Regions from separate parts of the Pseudoalteromonas sp. B160 genome, predicted to be linked through region 1. Evidence: predicted binding sites of a transcription regulator. Region 1 holds the regulator's gene; the other holds the start of a gene.
What was found. The regulator LexA, encoded in region 1, represses DNA repair genes until DNA is damaged. The targets are predictions, from matches to a motif close to TACTGTATNNNNATACAGTA.

Region 1 (5,340 bases):
AGACACCGACGGTACCGCTTGCATAACTTTATCTTCATTACTGGTATTTTTTGCTCTAAACAGCACTTCGCGCATAGCTCCGGGCTTTACTACCACACTATACTCATGTGATTGCACCTCAAATGGCGCTCCACTTTGCGCATGAGTTGTGAAGCTTACGTCGATTTCTCGTGCCTCATTAACACTCGTACTTTGCTTTGCTTGCTCTAACGAAGGCTTACCATTAAGGCCTGTTACATCACAAAAAACGTCGTACAACGGCACCAAAGCAAACGCAAAAGCGAACATGCCAAGACATATTAAAACTAAGCGCTTAAGCAGTGGTGCATGACTCATTACTTAATCTCCGGTGGCGTTTCAAAAGTATGATAAGGCGCAGGCGATGCCACCTCCCATTCCAAACCCTCAGCACCATCCCACACTTTGGCGGGCACTTTATCGCCGCCTCGTGCACACTTAAATACTACAACCACAAATAACAATTGTGATAAACCAAAAGCAAAGCCACCAATACTAATAATCGCGTTAAAGTCTGCAAATTGCAGTGCGTAGTCAGGAATCCGGCGCGGCATACCGGCCAAACCAACAAAGTGCATAGGGAAAAACAATACATTCACGCTCACTAAAGACAACCAAAAATGCCATTTAGCCAAGGTGATATTGAACATATTTCCCGTCCATTTTGGCAGCCAATAATACGCCCCGGCCATAATTGAAAATATCGCCCCAGTCACTAACACATAATGAAAATGCGCCACCACAAAATAAGTATCATGGTATTGAAAATCAGCAGGAGTAATCGCCAGCATCAACCCAGAGAAACCACCTAAAGTGAATAACACAATAAACGCAATACTAAATAACATAGGCACTTCAAAACTAATCGAACCACGCCACATGGTGGCTACCCAGTTAAATACTTTGACCCCAGTTGGCACCGATATCAGCATAGTTGCATACATAAAAAATAATTCGCCAGCGACAGGCATACCTGTGGTAAACATATGATGCGCCCAAACTATAAAGCTAAGTAAAGCAATCGAAGATGTGGCATATACCATAGAGGCATAACCAAATAATTTTTTACGTGAAAAGGTCGGCACTATAGTCGAGATAATGCCAAAGGCTGGCAGAATCATAATGTACACTTCAGGGTGACCAAAAAACCAAAATATGTGCTGGAACATCACCGGATCACCGCCCCCAGCAGCATCAAAAAAGCTGGTTGCAAAATACTTATCAGTCAATACCATAGTCACAGCACCGGCCAATACCGGCATCACAGCAATCAATAAAAAAGCGGTGATAAGCCATGTCCACACAAACAGCGGCAGCTTCATCCAAGTCATACCTGGCGCACGTAAATTAACGATAGTTACAATCACATTGATTGCGCCCATAATTGAGCTAATACCCATGATGTGAATAGCAAAAACAAATAATGCGGTATTATCGTTACTGTAAGTTGTTGACAGTGGTGCATAAAAAGTCCAGCCAAATGCCAGGCCACCACCTGGCATAAACAGGGATGCCAGTAAAATAATAAAAGCAAAAGGTAAAATCCAAAAGCTCCAATTATTCATCCGTGGTAATGCCATATCTGGTGCGCCAATCATGAGTGGTACCATCCAGTTAGCCAATCCTGTAAAGGCCGGCATAACGGCACCAAATACCATGATCAAGCCATGTACTGTGGTCATTTGATTGAAAAAGTGAGGCTCTACTAACTGTAAGCCAGGTTGAAATAACTCTGCGCGGATCACCATCGCCATGGCGCCACCAATTAAAAACATCGTCAACGAAAAAATTAAATATAAGCTACCGATATCTTTATGGTTAGTAGTATAAAGCCAGCGTTTAAAACCTTTCGCAGGATGATGATGTCCATCATGGTGTGCAGCTTGATCATGTTGTTGCTCTGTTACGCTACTCATTATTTAGCCTCCGAAGTTGCATCAATCGCGGCTTGTATCTGACTCGGTTGAATTACATCCCCAGTGTCATTGCCCCATGCATTACGCTTATAGGTGATCACAGCTGCTAGCTGCTTGATTGATAACTGCTTGTCAAATGCTTGCATAGCGGTACCTGGGCGACCATGAAGCACTACATCAATATGATCTTTAATATCTCCTAATACTACCGGACTGCCTTTGAGCGCCGGAAAACCCTGGTAAGCCCATACCTGTTGGTTGGTGACACGCAGCGCAACTGGCCATATAGACTTGCTCGCCGAGTGTCATTAATTCTTCTTTTGGTAATGTTTGATCTAATAATGCAGCATCAGCAATTGCAGCGTTTGCTTTTGCCTGCTTAGCTTCGCTCAGCCAGTTTGCAAATGCTTGCTCAGATTTAGCTTCAACCACCACAGGCATAAAGCCATGATCCTTTCCGCATAGTTCTGCACATTGCCCTCGATAAATGCCCTCTTCATTAATTCTGGTCCAAGTTTCATTGATAAACCCAGGGTTAGCATCTTTTTTCACTGCAAAATCAGGCACCCACCAAGAATGAATAACGTCGTCTGAGGTCATTAAAAATCGTACTTTTTGATTAATTGGCAACACCAAAGGTTTATCAACTTCAAGCAGGTAATTAGGGTTTTTATTTGCAAGATTAGTTATTTCATCTTGAGGTGTAGCAAGCATTGAATAAAACTCAACATCTTCACCCATGTACTCATAATGCCATTTCCATTGAGAACCAGTAATTTTAATCGTGAGATCAGCTTTACTAGCATCTTCCATTGCAATCAAAGTTTTTGTCGCAGGAATTGCCATACCAATTAAAATCACAAACGGGATTGCCGTCCAAAGGATTTCAACTTTAGTACTTTCATGAAATTGGGCTGGTTTTGCCCCTTTAGATTTACGGTGGTGGATCAGTGCCCAAAACATCACGGCGAACACGATGACCCCAATCACACAACATATAATAAATATTGTCATGTGCAGCTGATAAACATCATTACTTATATCTGTTACGCCCTTACGCATATTAAACTGGCTATTAGCCAATACTTGCTGCGGTAGAACAAACAATATAAGCCACAAGGTAGAGCTCAATTTACCCATGTGACGGCTCCTTTAAATGCTATTGCAAAACGCAAAGCGAAAAGGCGGCACAGCTTTATTCGCGCCAATTCGTTATTTTTTATTGTTACTGAATATTAACGCAACCCTAAATTATGCTATTGAGCAAAATTGTTAGACTTTTAAAGTAGCTGTTAAGACAGTGTATTAACCAATTAGTTAAAAAATGAACAATTAGCAAGTTTTAAGAGCAATTAAATTCTTTTTTGGTGCATAAATAACAGCTAAAAATCAGCGCGTTATTTTGTAATTAGGGATAATATTAGAGGGCTAAAAGTAGCTGACAAGTAGATTTGATAGGGCTTAGGACGCTATAGCTAAGTATAAAATCTAGCCATTAAAGCGGTAAAAAATTAAATGCACCAAACTTCACCAATTTGGTGCAAAATACAGATCAAAAAATTTACATCCAATCAGCGTTGCGGATCACCCCAACAGCTAACCCTTCAATATTGAAAGATTCATGTTCAAGATCCACTTCAATCGGTGAAAATTCATCGTTTTCAGCATGTAAAAAAACTTTTTTACCTGCTTTTTCAAGGCGTTTTACTGTTACATCGTCATCAACACGGGCAACCACCACTTGGCCATTTTCAGCAACTTGAGTGCTGTGTACTGCCAATAAATCGCCATCCATAATACCAATGTCTTTCATACTCATGCCTTGCACACGCAGTAAAAAATCAGCAGCCGGTTTAAACAAGAGTGGATCTATTTTGCAATGACTTTCAACATGCTGCTCTGCCAAAATAGGCTCACCAGCGGCAACTCTGCCTATTAGAGGTAAACCAAGTTGTTCCGGCTCATCCTCTTCAACTAACTGAATACCTCGACTAGCACCGAGCTTCATTTTAATAACGCCCTTTTTCGCTAATGCCTTTAAATGTTCTTCCGCTGCATTAGCACTTTTAAAACCTAACGTTTGCGCAATCTCAGCACGGGTTGGCGGCATACCGGTATCTTTAATAAAAACTTTAATAAGTTCGAGAATTTGAGCTTGGCGATTCGTTAATGGGCGCATACAACTGGTTTTCCATACAGTACATTTAACTGTGAGTATATACAGTTATCTGAAAATCGCAAATATAAATTGGCTTAAAATCGCGCCGTTAATAACAAGCTCATACTATTTAAACCACTTCCAGAATCAAGCGCAGATCCAAGACCAAACTTTAATGCTACATGTTGATTAAACCAATATTGCGTTTGCAGTTCATAGTTGTCTTTTAGATTTTTCTGATTCCGAATATTGGCAACGACTCCCACTGACCATGCTTGATTTACATAATAAACCGCCTGCCCCTGCACATAACGATAACGCCCTGCCAATTGCTTTAGCTCTAAATCCCAACCTTGATTGCTAACTATATTTGTCCAACGAACATAAGGTGCATAAGTCCATTCAACCGCGACTCTTTCATTATCTTTGCCAAACCACATATCATGGCGCTCTAAGCGACTGTAATATACATTGAACCCTAGTTGTAACTGTTCATTCATTTGCTTACCAACAGCGGCACTCACTAAATAATCAGTATTTTGCCAATAGCTATTATCCTCACAGAGGCGCTGCGCGCTGGCACTAATAACTAATCCTGCGGGACCATAGATGGCAGCATCGGCATTTAAATAGCTAAAATCATCATTAGCAAACCCACCAATAGCATAATTATTGACTTGATTTAAATACGCTTTTAGCTCGTATGGACCAGTCAAAGATTCAAGATCTTGCGCAAAATATCGGTATCGTGCGCCTAAAAAAGATTCATCTAAACCAGCTAAATCGGTAAAACCAATATCGAGTTGATGTTGGGTACTAGCAACAGCCTGCGGCTGAGCAACAAGGCTCATCAATAATATTGCACCACATCCAAATACCTTTACTTTCATCCTTAAGATCCATTAACAGTTAGATAATATAGGTACATTTTATCTATTTTTATGATCTTAACTGTAGGAAAATGTTTAAAAGTGTAGACTGATTTAGTAAATAACTTAGTGAGGTAGACAGATGAGTATTTGGTATCAACCGATCACCCTAGCACAATGTAAGCAACTTGATGACGGCATAAGTGGTCAAGGCACATTGATGAAAACCATGGGCATTGAAATAAGTGAAATAGGCGATGATTATTTAGTAGCAACGATGCCCGCGATCCCAGCTCATCATAACCCTATGGGTATGGTGCATGGCGGCGCAAATGTTGTACTTGCAGAAACGGTGGCGAGTTATGCTGCAAACTTTGCT
Region 2 (5,340 bases), 1.6 Mb from region 1:
ACCTGGCGTAATAATCGATTAGCGATACGTGGCGTACCACGAGAGCGTTTAGCAATTTCAATAGCACCTTCATCACACATGGCTAAATTTAAATAATGAGCAGAACGCCCCACTATAGTCGATAAATCTGCCACCGAATAAAACTCTAAACGCTGCACAATACCAAAACGGTCTCTAAGTGGTGAGGTTAACGAGCCTGCGCGAGTGGTTGCGCCAATTAAGGTAAAAGCGGGTAAATCGAGCTTAATGGAACGAGCTGCGGGCCCTTCACCAATCATTAAATCGAGTTGATAATCTTCCATTGCAGGATAGAGTATTTCTTCAACTTGCGGGCTTAGCCTATGTATTTCATCAATAAAAAGTACATCGCCTTCTTCTAAATTGGTCAGTAGTGCGGCTAAATCACCGGCTTTTTCAAGCACTGGGCCCGAGGTTGTTTTAATACTGACATTCAGCTCATTGGCAACAATGTTTGCTAGTGTGGTTTTCCCCAAACTCGGCGGACCAAATATTAATAAATGATCAAGCGCTTCACCCCGACTACGTGCAGCTTCTATAAATATTTCCATTTGCTGTTTAACATGGGGCTGACCAGTATAATCGGCTAATAGTTTTGGTCTAATCGCGCGATCGACTACATCTTCATTTCTTTGTTCAGTCGCATCTATTAAACGATCCGCTTCAATCATGGTTTACTCACAACATTGATTTTAGAGATTCTTTGATCAGAACCTCTGTAGACATACCAGGCTTGGCCACTGATTTTACTGTTTTTTGTGCTTGCGCCAATTTATAACCTAATGACACTAACGCAGAGATTGCATCATCTGCCGCATTATTAGCAATAAGTGCGTCAGATGCGGGCTCTATAACTGCATTATCACTAAATGGCGTGAATAAGTCATTACCCCAATCTTTTAATCGGTCTTTCATTTCAAGTACCAGGCGCTCTGCGGTTTTTTTACCTACACCTGGCAGTTTCACTAAACTGGTGGCATCTTCGTTATTCACACAGCTAACAAATTGCTTAGCCGACATCCCTGAAAGTATTGCTAATCCGAGCTTTGGCCCAACGCCATTGGCTTTTAATAGCTCTCTAAATAATGCTCGCTCAATTTTATTATTAAAGCCAAATAATAACTGGGCGTCTTCTCTTACTACAAAATGAGTATACACAATGGCATTTTCGCCAATGTTTGGTAAATCATAAAAACACGTCATCGGCATGTTAACTTCGTAACCAACACCGCTTACTTCAAGCAAAATTTCTGGCGGTTGTTTTTCTACTAAGATGCCATTTAAGCGACCTATCATGTTATTTCCTTAATCGTCCTCTAACGGTTTTACTGGCACTGCCCGCTAGTTTTATTAAATTTTGATCGGAATGAGCATGGCATATCGCAATGGCTAATGCATCGGCTGCATCCGCTTGCGGTGTGCCTGGCAATTTTAAAATATTTTTAACCATATGCTGCACTTGCGATTTATCGGCACCACCGTGCCCTACCACCGCTTGTTTAATTTGCCGCGCCGAGTATTCAAACACCGGTAACTCAGCCATTGCCGCACCAACAATTGCAGCTCCTCTGGCTTGGCCTAATTTAAGAGCTGAATCAGGATTATGCGCCATAAATACTTTTTCAATGGCAAAATGATCGGGAGAGAATTGTTCGATTAGTTGACTGATCCCCTGATAAATCATTTTTAATCGAATAGGAAACTCGTGATCGGCCAGTTTTATACAACCGCTGCCTAAATAAGTAAATTTAGCACCTTGATGGGCAATCACCCCATAACCGGTTAATCGTGAGCCAGGATCAATCCCTAAAATAATAGCCAATACTTGCCCAATCAGTGTAAATAGTTAAGTACGCTAATAATGCCAGAGCACTGTATAAATTACCAGTGCATTATTGGCATAAAAAAGCCCGTAAAAACGGGCTTGTTTAATTGCTAACCTTTTAGGCTAAAGAGCGTAGTAACCCTTGGGTATTTTTACGCATGGTTCTAGCTATCATAAAGTAGCCCAGTGATGCCACAAACACACCACCCACTAATGGTCCAATAAGCCAAATATGCGGGTGCAGCTTACCTGCTAAGTCAAACATCTCACGTTGCACTATTAATAAAGCCACATCACTGACCAACGCAGCGACAAAACCAGCAGCGCTGCCCAGCAATAAAAACTCATATAAAGTGGCATTTTTTATTAGCCGCCCTTTGGCGCCTAAGGTACGCAATATGACAATTTCCTGCATCCGTTCACCAAGGCTTGCTTGCACTTGCGAAATTAAAACCAAGCCACCACACATCACCACGATCGCCAGTACAAATCCAATTGCCAGCGATACTTGCGAAATAGTAGAACGTATTTGTTTGACAAAGCTGTCAACGTCGATGGCGTTGATTGTCGGGTAGGCACGTAGTAGCTCACTAAAATCGCGTTTTTGCTCGGCTTCGATACGCACTGATGAAATATACGTCGCAGGAAAATCAGCCAGTACATCAGGGCTTAATATAATAAAGAAATTAGGCTTCAAAGTAGCCCAATTAACTTTACGAACACTGGTGATTTTGGCATCAAATGACTGGGCGCCAATCAAAAATGTTAGCGTATCACCCAGTTTCACATCTAAGCGTTCTAGCATAGATTCTTCGATCGATGCTTCAGCGGTGGCATTGTCGCCAAACCACTGCCCGTCTATGATCTCATTTTGCACAGGGACTTGCTCTAACCATGTAAGATTTAGCTCTCGACCAATACCTGCGCGTGCTTCTTCGTCTTTCTTCTCGTTATCTTGTAATGAGACTTCGCGAGCAACTAATTCACCATTAACAGCGTTTACGCGACCACGAATAGTCGGATAGAACTCAGATACTTGAATATTTTTTTGCTCTAAAAAGCTTGTTACGTCTGGCAATTCAGTTTCGGTTATATTGACTAAAAAAGCATTCGGCGCGTCGCTTGGAAGTTGCGATTGCCAATCTGCGATCATATCGTTTTTCAGCACCACTAAAAATAACAATAGCTTTATTGCCAACGAAAAACTGATCAACTGTACCGCATTAGCATTGGCACGTTTTTGCAACGAAGCAATCGCTAATGACCAACTATTCCCGGGCGCAATCCTAGTTTACGTCCGCTGCCAAAGATTAACCGCGATAATACAAACAGTATTGCAATCAAAATTAAAGTGGAGACAAACAAAATAGCGGTAATTTTAAGGTTATTACTAAACAACCACATTAATAAAAAGACTGTTAAGCCCGACATAGCTAAATGCACTTTACTTACTAATAGCTTATCGCCTAAGTTACGGCGTAATACCCTAAGCGGTGGAATATCAAATAAATCTAATAACGGCTTGATTGAAAACATCACCGCACAGATAACGCCAGTACTAATCGCCACAAACCACGGTTTTATACCCGCAGCAGGAAGAGTATTGTTCATTGATTTAGCTAAATAACTAGTAGCTATCTCTTGTAAACCATAGCCAATGGCTAAGCCAAGTATGACCGACAAAGCACACACCAGTGATAAATGCAGTAAGTAAATTTTGCGAATTGTCGATCGGCTACCACCTAAGGTTTTCATCATCGCAACTGGGTCATATTGGCGTTCGCAATAACGCTTTGCAGACACGGCAATAGCCACCGCCGCTAAAATAATGCCCAATAACCCCGCTAATAATAAAAAGCTTTCAGCGCGGTTTAAGCTATTTGCAATCGGCGACTGTCTGTCTTTAACACCATACCATTGCTGGTTTTCTTTCATTTGTGGTTTTAGCCAGCTATAAAAGTCAGTAAGGTTACTCTCATCCCCTGCATACAACTGGCGGTAAAAAACACGGCTGCCCGGCTGGATCACTTCAGTTTTGTCTACATCTTGGTTATTTAACAACACACGACGACTACTTGAAAAAATATTAAATGGCGCATCAGGCTCTTCCACCAATACTTTTTCAATATTAAATTGCGCAGCGCCAAGCTCAACCGTATCACCTACTTTTACATTTAGTGCATAAAATACCGATTCACTAAACCACACATTACCAACAGCTGGCCCTTGCGTGGCCACTTCAACCTCTCCGGTTAAGCTGCTTTTAACTTTTAGTTCGCCCTTAAGTGGGTAATGCTCCGACACCGCTTTTACTGAGCTTAATTGCATTCCGTCATTAGCAAACAGCATAGTATCAAAGTAAGTTAGCTGTGCGGTTTGTAAGTTGTATTCGCTTGCTGTTGTTAAATATTCACCCGGTAATTCATGGTTGCTTGCCAGCACGCGATCAGCGGCAATAAAGGCGCTGCTTTTTTGCGCTATGCTTTGCCCTATGCGATCAGTCACCATAGAAAGCGTTAAAACCGTCAATACCGCCAACGCTATGGCCGCACAAATCACCGTAAGTTCACCACGGCGAAATTCCCGGCTAAATAATTTTAATGCTAATTTAACCCACATTCGCCACAGCCTCATTGGTATTTTTAACTAATTGACCCGCTTCAATTTGTAACACATGCTGACACTTTGCTGCTAACGCCTCATCATGTGTGACTAAAATCAGCGTCGTGCCATGAAGCTGATTAAGCTCGAATAACAGTGACTCAATTAACTTACCATTTTTGCTATCAAGATTTGCTGATGGCTCATCGGCGAATAAAATCTTTGGTGTGCCAATAAATGCGCGAGCAATCGCTGCACGCTGCTGCTCACCACCAGACAATTGCGACGGATAATGCTCAATACGATGACTTAAACCTACTTTTTCCAGAAGATCGAGTGCTTGTTGCTTGGCATTTTTTTCACCAGCAAGCTCTGCCGGTAACATCACATTCTCAAGTGCTGTTAAACTCTGTACTAACATAAATGATTGAAATACGAAACCGACTTTTGCAGCTCTTAATGCCGCACGCGCTTCTTCATCAAGTTCATGCAGCGGCTCACCATCTAAATAAATTGATCCCTGAGTCGATTGGTCAAGCCCTGCGAGCAAACTTAATAAAGTTGATTTACCTGAACCTGAGGTACCAACTACAGCAACTGAGTCTCCAGACTTGACATTAAAGGTGATGTCACTGAGGATGGGCAAATCCCCTTCAAGGGTATTAACCATTTTAGAAAGACCTTTAACCTGAATGATATTTAATTGAGATAGCGCTGACATATGATGTATTCAATCCTACGTTTTATTTTCGTTTTACTATTAGTAATCAAACCACTTAGTGCGGCAGCTGACAACACAATTTTAATTTTAGGTGATAGTTTAAGCGCCGCCTACGGCTTAAAACAAGAGCAAGGCTGGGTTAAACTGTTACAAGATAAGTACGACAACGAGCAAG

Region 2: the regulator LexA is predicted to act here: its motif matches at 1,889-1,908, upstream of ruvC (crossover junction endodeoxyribonuclease RuvC).

What each region holds. Positions count from the first base shown of each region.
Region 1 is NZ_JARLUX010000001.1:1,635,940-1,641,279, forward strand. Features, by position in the region: gene P4S61_RS07570 (cytochrome c oxidase assembly protein) at 1-336, opposite strand, end outside; gene ctaD (cytochrome c oxidase subunit I) at 336-1,934, opposite strand; partial or broken gene coxB (cytochrome c oxidase subunit II) at 1,934-3,074, opposite strand; gene lexA (transcriptional repressor LexA) at 3,496-4,113, opposite strand; gene P4S61_RS07590 (hypothetical protein) at 4,188-4,982, opposite strand; gene P4S61_RS07595 (PaaI family thioesterase) at 5,104-5,340, shown strand, end outside.
Region 2 is NZ_JARLUX010000001.1:62,098-67,437, forward strand. Features, by position in the region: gene ruvB (Holliday junction branch migration DNA helicase RuvB) at 1-689, opposite strand, end outside; gene ruvA (Holliday junction branch migration protein RuvA) at 697-1,314, opposite strand; gene ruvC (crossover junction endodeoxyribonuclease RuvC) at 1,316-1,840, opposite strand; partial or broken gene P4S61_RS00295 (ABC transporter permease) at 1,962-4,462, opposite strand; gene P4S61_RS00300 (ABC transporter ATP-binding protein) at 4,452-5,165, opposite strand; gene P4S61_RS00305 (arylesterase) at 5,166-5,340, shown strand, end outside.